Regions from separate parts of the Jeotgalibacillus sp. JSM ZJ347 genome, predicted to be linked through region 2. Evidence: predicted binding sites of a transcription regulator. Region 2 holds the regulator's gene; the other holds the start of a gene.
The links. Region 2 encodes LexA, which represses DNA repair genes until DNA is damaged. Its sites were predicted from a motif close to CGAACATATGTTCG; they were not measured.
Positions count from the first base shown of each region.

Region 1 (3,427 bases), on a different contig from region 2:
TTACCTTATTTAAGGGTGACACAGCGCGGAATCTATGATGTAAAGAAGAAAACGGTACTCTTTCCAACGATAATGCGTTAAAATGTAAAAGAGTCCTATTTTTAGCTGAGCACACGTTTGCTCTTGCAATACTTTTAAAAGGAGCTGTATCTGTCTGATGCAAATCGATAAGTTAAGAGGGAAGGAACTGGACCAGCTATGCGAAGCCGTCCTTTCACTTAAAGACAAAGACGAAGCCTACCGATTCTTTGATGACTTGTGCACAATTAATGAAATACAATCTCTTGCTCAGCGCCTTGAAGTAGCACGTATGCTGCGCGAAGGGAATACTTATCATAAAATAGAAACACAAACCGGTGCAAGCACTGCAACGATCTCGCGCGTAAAGCGCTGCCTGAATTATGGCAATGATACGTATGCAATGGTGCTTGAGCGCGTTCATCAGAGTGGTGACAGCGAGGAAGATAAAGCGTAATATTTTTAAGGGGGCGGGACATTGTGTCTTGCCCTCTTTAATCGTTTCGCTGCGCTTCAGGCGGACGCTTTCCGGACGGAGGTTGCTGAGCCTTCTCGCCTTCGGCTGCGGGGTCTCAGCTGCCCTCTAATCGTCCCGGAGTCACCGCCCGGCCGCAGAAAGCGTCCGCTTGAAACGGAGATCAGAGCCAATATGCTAGAAAACCTCTCCATTTCAGGAGGTTTTTTAACACTTCATATCTTCATCCCCACTTCTCTTTTAGAGTCAGTTTTTCGGTGCTATAATAGTACGGATAATGAGTGTTCGAATGGAGGATTTGGGATGTACGATGTCCGGGAGTGGAAGCATGTATTTAAACTGGACCCTAATAAAGAAATAACTGATGAAGCACTTGAACAAATTTGTGAATCAGGCACAGATGCAGTCATGGTTGGCGGCTCTGATGGCGTAACACTTGAAAACGTACTTGATCTCATGGCAAGAGTACGCAGATATACCGTGCCGTGTGTGCTTGAAGTATCGGCACTTGAAGCCATTACACCGGGCTATGATTTATATTTTATCCCGACCGTTTTAAATACAGAGGACCCGAAATGGTTTAAAGGCCTTCATCATGAAGCAGTGAAAGAACATGGTGACCTGATGAACTGGGAGGAGATTCTTGCAGAAGGATACTGCATTTTGAATCCGGATTGTAAAGCAGCATCATTAACAGGAGCGGATGCAGCAATCAGTGATGACGAGGTCATTGCCTATGCCCGTATGGCTGAACATCTATTTTCACTTCCGGTTTTCTATATGGAATACAGTGGAACCTACGGAGATCCGTCACTTGTAAAACGGGTCAGCAAAGAATTAACAAATACAGTGCTGTTTTACGGTGGCGGTATTAAAAGCGAAAAGGAAGCCAAGGAAATGGCAGCACACGCTGATGTCATCGTGGTCGGTAACATTATTTATGACGACCTGAAAGAAGCGTTGAAAACAGTTTTAGATTAGTATTTTATTAAAGACAGTTTCTGTTTTTGCACAGCTGCTGATTGAAGCGTAAGGGGGCGGCTCGCAGGAAGGGACAGGTGAGACAGAGTATGGCGAAGCCTGCTGGCTCACCGCCCGGCCGCGGAAAGCGTCCCCCTCTCGCTGTAATCATCAGCCATCTTCAAGGAAGCTTAAATTAAAGTTGTCCGGAAGCAAATATCCGGGCTATAATAAGAACAAACGTTCGAGGTGGTGCAACGATGCAATTTTTAACAGATCGTCTGCTGAACGGGATGAACCCTGAGCAGGCAAAAGCAATAAAAGCTACTGATGGCCCACTGCTGATTATGGCAGGAGCAGGTTCCGGGAAGACTAGAGTACTGACACACCGGATCGCGTATTTAATGATCGAAAAAGGTGTAGCCCCATACAACATTCTGGCGATTACCTTTACCAACAAAGCTGCGCGTGAAATGAAAGACCGTGTAGAAAGCATTCTTGGCGGAGCAGCTGAGGATGTCTGGATTTCAACATTTCACTCCATGTGTGTGAGGATTTTAAGAAGAGATATTGACAGAATCGGATATAACCGCAATTTCACCATTTTGGATTCAACAGATCAGCAGTCAGTGATCAAACGTATTTTGAAAGATAAAAACCTGGATCCGAAGAAATTTGATCCGCGCGGCATACTTGCTGCAATCAGCTCTGCAAAAAATGAGCTGACAACGCCTGAACAGTTCGCAAAAGATACAGGCAGCTATTATGACCAGACAATTAGTGAAGTGTTTTCTGAATATCAGAAGAGACTGCGCAAAAATTCAGCGCTTGATTTTGATGATCTGATTATGCAGACGATTCATTTATTTGAACGCGTACCTGAAGTGCTTGAAAACTATCAGCGAAAATTTCAGTATATTCACGTGGATGAGTATCAGGATACAAACAGAGCGCAGTATCTGCTTGTAAAGCAGCTGGCGTCACGCTTTAAAAACCTATGCGTAGTCGGTGACTCAGATCAGTCGATTTACCGCTGGAGAGGCGCAGATATTACGAATATCCTGTCATTTGAAAAGGATTATCCGAACGCAAAAGTCATTCTGCTTGAGCAGAACTACCGTTCAACTGAAAAGATCCTGAATGCAGCGAATGCAGTCATTCAAAACAACCCGAACCGTAAAGTGAAGAACCTGTGGACAGATAATAAAGGCGGACAGAAAATCACGTATGTGCGTGCAGACAGTGAACAGGGAGAAGGACAGTTTGTTGCTGGTAAGATCAATGAACTGGTCCGCTCAGGTGTCAGAAAGCCATCTGATTTTGCGATTCTGTACAGAACCAATGCACAGTCCCGCGTCATGGAGGAAGTACTCATGAAATCGAATATTGAGTACACCATTGTTGGCGGTACAAAGTTCTATGACAGAAAAGAAATCAAAGATATTCTGGCTTATCTGAGACTGGTTGCAAATCCGGATGATGATATCAGCCTGATTAGAATTATTAATGTACCAAAGCGAGGTGTCGGTACAACTTCGCTTGATAAGATTGCAAACTACGCACGAGACAATGAAATGTCTATGTATAATGCGCTTGAGCTTGCAGACTTTATCGGACTGAGCGGACGAGCTGCGAAGACAGTGCTGGAGTTCCGTGATTTTATTAAGAACTTCACTCAGATGCAGGAATACTTATCCGTGACTGAACTGGTGGAAGATATTATTGATAAGTCGGGCTACCGTGAGTCGCTACAGGCTGAAAAAACGATTGAATCACAGAGCAGACTTGAAAACATAGATGAATTTCTGTCTGTAACGAAAGAATTTGAAAAAGCAAGCGATGATAAGAGTCTGATCGCATTCCTGACAGATCTTGCACTTGTAGCAGACATTGACCAGCTTGATAAAGATGATACCCCGGCAGATGCTGTCACGCTCATGACGCTGCACTCTGCGAAGGGTCTTGAGTTTCCGG
Region 1 covers NZ_JBISEN010000006.1:63,624-67,050, reverse strand. Annotated here, with positions in the region: gene ACH6CZ_RS14540 (adenine deaminase C-terminal domain-containing protein) at 1-81, shown strand, start outside; gene ACH6CZ_RS14535 (YerC/YecD family TrpR-related protein) at 158-475, shown strand; gene pcrB (heptaprenylglyceryl phosphate synthase) at 797-1,474, shown strand; gene pcrA (DNA helicase PcrA) at 1,714-3,427, shown strand, end outside.
Region 1: pcrA (DNA helicase PcrA) is a predicted target of LexA. The motif match lies at 1,687-1,700, and genes of this name have one in related genera.

Region 2 (3,427 bases):
GTGATACGTCTTATTGTACAAAAAAAAAAGAGAGATGTACAAACATCTCTTCTTTTCTACAAAAAACTTCTTACTCCAGGTAAAAACCGGAAACATTCAGTTCATTTTATTCCTGTTTTTTGCATCTTTAAGTTTTTGTGGAGTGACATCCTGGCCTTCAGGATCAATGACAGTAACATTTTCAATCGTTTGTTTCATTGATCCTCTAAACGCCTGTAAATATTCCTGTCTTAGAGCCTGCTGTTCATCTGCTTCAGCTTTAGTAAGAGTATCTTCTTTTGATTTTTTTGACAGTTCATTTATTCTTTTAATTTTATCTTCAGATAACATGTCTTTCACCCTTTCTTTCAGGTAAGCTTCTATGTATGTTAAAAGAAAGGTTTAAGTTTGACAAGTAATTTGTTTACGTTATCTCTGATTCCATATACTCAACATACCTTCTATGAACAGTTGCTTTAGACACAGGGTGTCCAAGACCTCTTAATACAGATGCAATTTCCTGAAATGTTAGCCCATTCCCTCTCAGCCTGACGATCTCATCGACTGGTATTTCAATCTTTTCCCTACCTTCTTTGTTTCCACGGTTCTTCAGATTTCTATGCGGTTTGAAGCCCTGCTCTACAGCACGCCTCATTCCTCTTTTAATTTTCAGGTTATGGAGTTTCCGCTGATGCTCTTCCACCATACTCACAATTTGAAGAATCATTGAATCTGATTCAGACAGCTGAAGTTCCCCATCATGTGCAATGGTGAATATCTTCACACCTTCTTTTTGCAATGTATGTAAAAGTGCAATTTTAGCGTTTCCTCTTCCGATCCGCGTCTCATCCTGAATTAAAAGACCTTCAGCATTAAACTCCCGAACCTGCTCCAGCAGCTCAAATACACCTTCACGATCCAGATCAAATCCACTTTCCTTTTTACTAATAATCGAAACTACCTGATAGTTCATTTTATCGGCAAGGGCAATCAGTTCCTCTTCCTGCCGTGTAAGTGAAGTTTCCTGAGTTTCTTTTTCTGTACTGACTCTGCAGTAAATAATTACTTTCAACACGTTCACTCCTTAATTCCGTTCAGATGCCAGGTGAATCGCGTCTTCACTGAATTTAAAAGCTTCCTCGGGTACCGGAAGCTTCAGCTGTTCCCCTGTGACAATTTTATGGGAAGATAGCCCATTATATTCAGTTACCCATTCAATAAACCCTTCCGGGGACATCGAAGTATGACTTGAGTATTCTTCAGCATACGCCCAGAGAGTATCTCCTTTTTGAACAGTTATTTCTGCATAGGTTGCATCACTGTTCGCTGTGTTCGTAAAGACAAGAAATAAGCTGAAAAAAAGTGCAGTCACCACGAATAGAATAACAAATGAATATTTCCTCCACAATCCTGTCATAATTAACCGCCTCCATCGAATATGTGTTCGCTTTTGTTAACTTGAGTATAATACGAACATTTGTTTTGGTCAACACAAAAACTCGAACTTATGTTTGTATTTTTAAAATCGCTATGCTATAATTTAGAAAAGTTTCAAACTGAAAAGAGGTGCTGCAGTGTGAAGAAATTATCAAAACGACAGCTTGATATATTAAACTTCATTAAACGCGAAGTTCAGGATAAAGGTTATCCACCATCTGTTCGTGAAATAGGTCTTGCTGTTGGGCTGGCATCAAGTTCTACAGTACATGGTCATCTTGCGAGACTGGAAAGCAAAGGGTTAATCAGAAGGGATCCAACAAAGCCAAGAGCGATTGAAGTGATCTCTCTTGAAGAAGAAAAAATCCCTACTCAGCGTGTAATAAACGTTCCGCTTGTTGGTAAAGTTACTGCCGGATCACCTATTACTGCTATTGAAAATGTAGAGGAATACTTCCCTCTTCCCGAGAGACTTGCCTCATCGGATGATGCCGTGTTCATGTTAGAGATCATGGGAGATTCTATGATAGAAGCCGGAATTTTAGACGGAGATCTCGTCATCGTAAAACAACAAAATACTGCGAATAACGGAGACATTGTTGTAGCAATGACAGATGAAGATGAAGCAACGGTAAAACGTTTCTTTAAAGAGAAAGATTATGTAAGACTACAGCCTGAGAATTCTTCTATGGCACCTATTATTTTAAGTAACGTTTCAATACTTGGAAAAGTAGTAGGCGTTTACAGACAGGTTCATTAAAAAAGCAGAACGCATTGACAAATTTGTCAATGCGTTCTGCTTTTTTAATGATGCCTGATCTAAACATCTTAATCTATTCATCAAGCACTTTTTTAATATAAGAGGAAACTTCCCCCGAGATCTCTATTGGTAGCATATGTCCCCCGGAATCGAACATATGCGTATTACATGTTCGTATTTTATCACCTGCCTTTTCAAGCAGCTTATACGGATCATAAATAACTTCATCTCTTCCAACTGCAACGTAGACAGGCATCATTAACGTATCCAGTTCAGCTGCTTTAAACAGTTTCGGTGGTGTCATTACATACTCCCAGCTGACATGCTTCTGTCCAAGGTAATAAAGGTTAAACAGCCGCTTATGCTCTTCCGTTTTCTCCCTGGTCAGCCAGCTGCAGAAATGATTTTTAATGACGGTCTCATTTGGAATCATGTTCGTTAATAACAATCTGGAATAGAAAGAGACATTCATTCTTTTTATTGAAGCAGCAGGAGATAATATAATTAGAGATTTCACTCTATCCGGCTTTAAAATGGCGTAATTAAGTGCGTGCCATCCACCATTGGAATGGCCGATCATCGTTACATTCGCTATGTTTAGAGCATCTATTAGCTCTGTTATCCAATCAACATAATCTTCCCGTTCATTTAAATGTTCCTTTGTGTTGCTGTTATTAAACTCTCCTAATACATCGACAAAGTAAAGCAGATAGTCTTCCGCTAAGTTTTCAGCACATCCATACCATTCTGCAGAACTGAAACCAAACGCATGAAAAAAGATGAGCGGTTCTTTTTGCCGATTTCCGCATTCCAGAACTGAAACGTCTCCAAACTTAGTTGTAATCTTATTATCTTTATATGGTATCTTCCATAACTTCATGACCTCTTTATATGCGGATTGATACTGATTATATCCCTCTATTGATTTAAATCCTTTATATGATTCAGCCATTATCATCCCCCCTTACCGTTTATATACCCAGCTTTTTCATTATTGTACTGCTAAATAGAAAAAACCTCTGAAGCAAAGTTGCTTCAGAGGTTTGATTGATTAATACATTTCTAAATACTGTTCTCTCTCCCATGGGTGAACCTGCGTACGGAACATATCCCATTCGATTTCTTTAGCTTCAACGAAATGCTCAAAGATATGTTCTCCAAGTCCGTCGATGATAACCTGATCGTTCTTAAGTTCTTCAAGCGCTGCAAAAAGAGTACCTGGAAGATCTTTGATACCTGCTGCTTCACGCT
Region 2 covers NZ_JBISEN010000001.1:662,723-666,149, forward strand. Annotated here, with positions in the region: gene ACH6CZ_RS03460 (DUF896 domain-containing protein) at 97-330, opposite strand; gene ACH6CZ_RS03465 (YneB family resolvase-like protein) at 404-1,051, opposite strand; gene yneA (cell division suppressor protein YneA) at 1,064-1,396, opposite strand; gene lexA (transcriptional repressor LexA) at 1,556-2,176, shown strand; gene ACH6CZ_RS03480 (alpha/beta fold hydrolase) at 2,250-3,128, opposite strand; gene glnA (type I glutamate--ammonia ligase) at 3,228-3,427, opposite strand, start outside.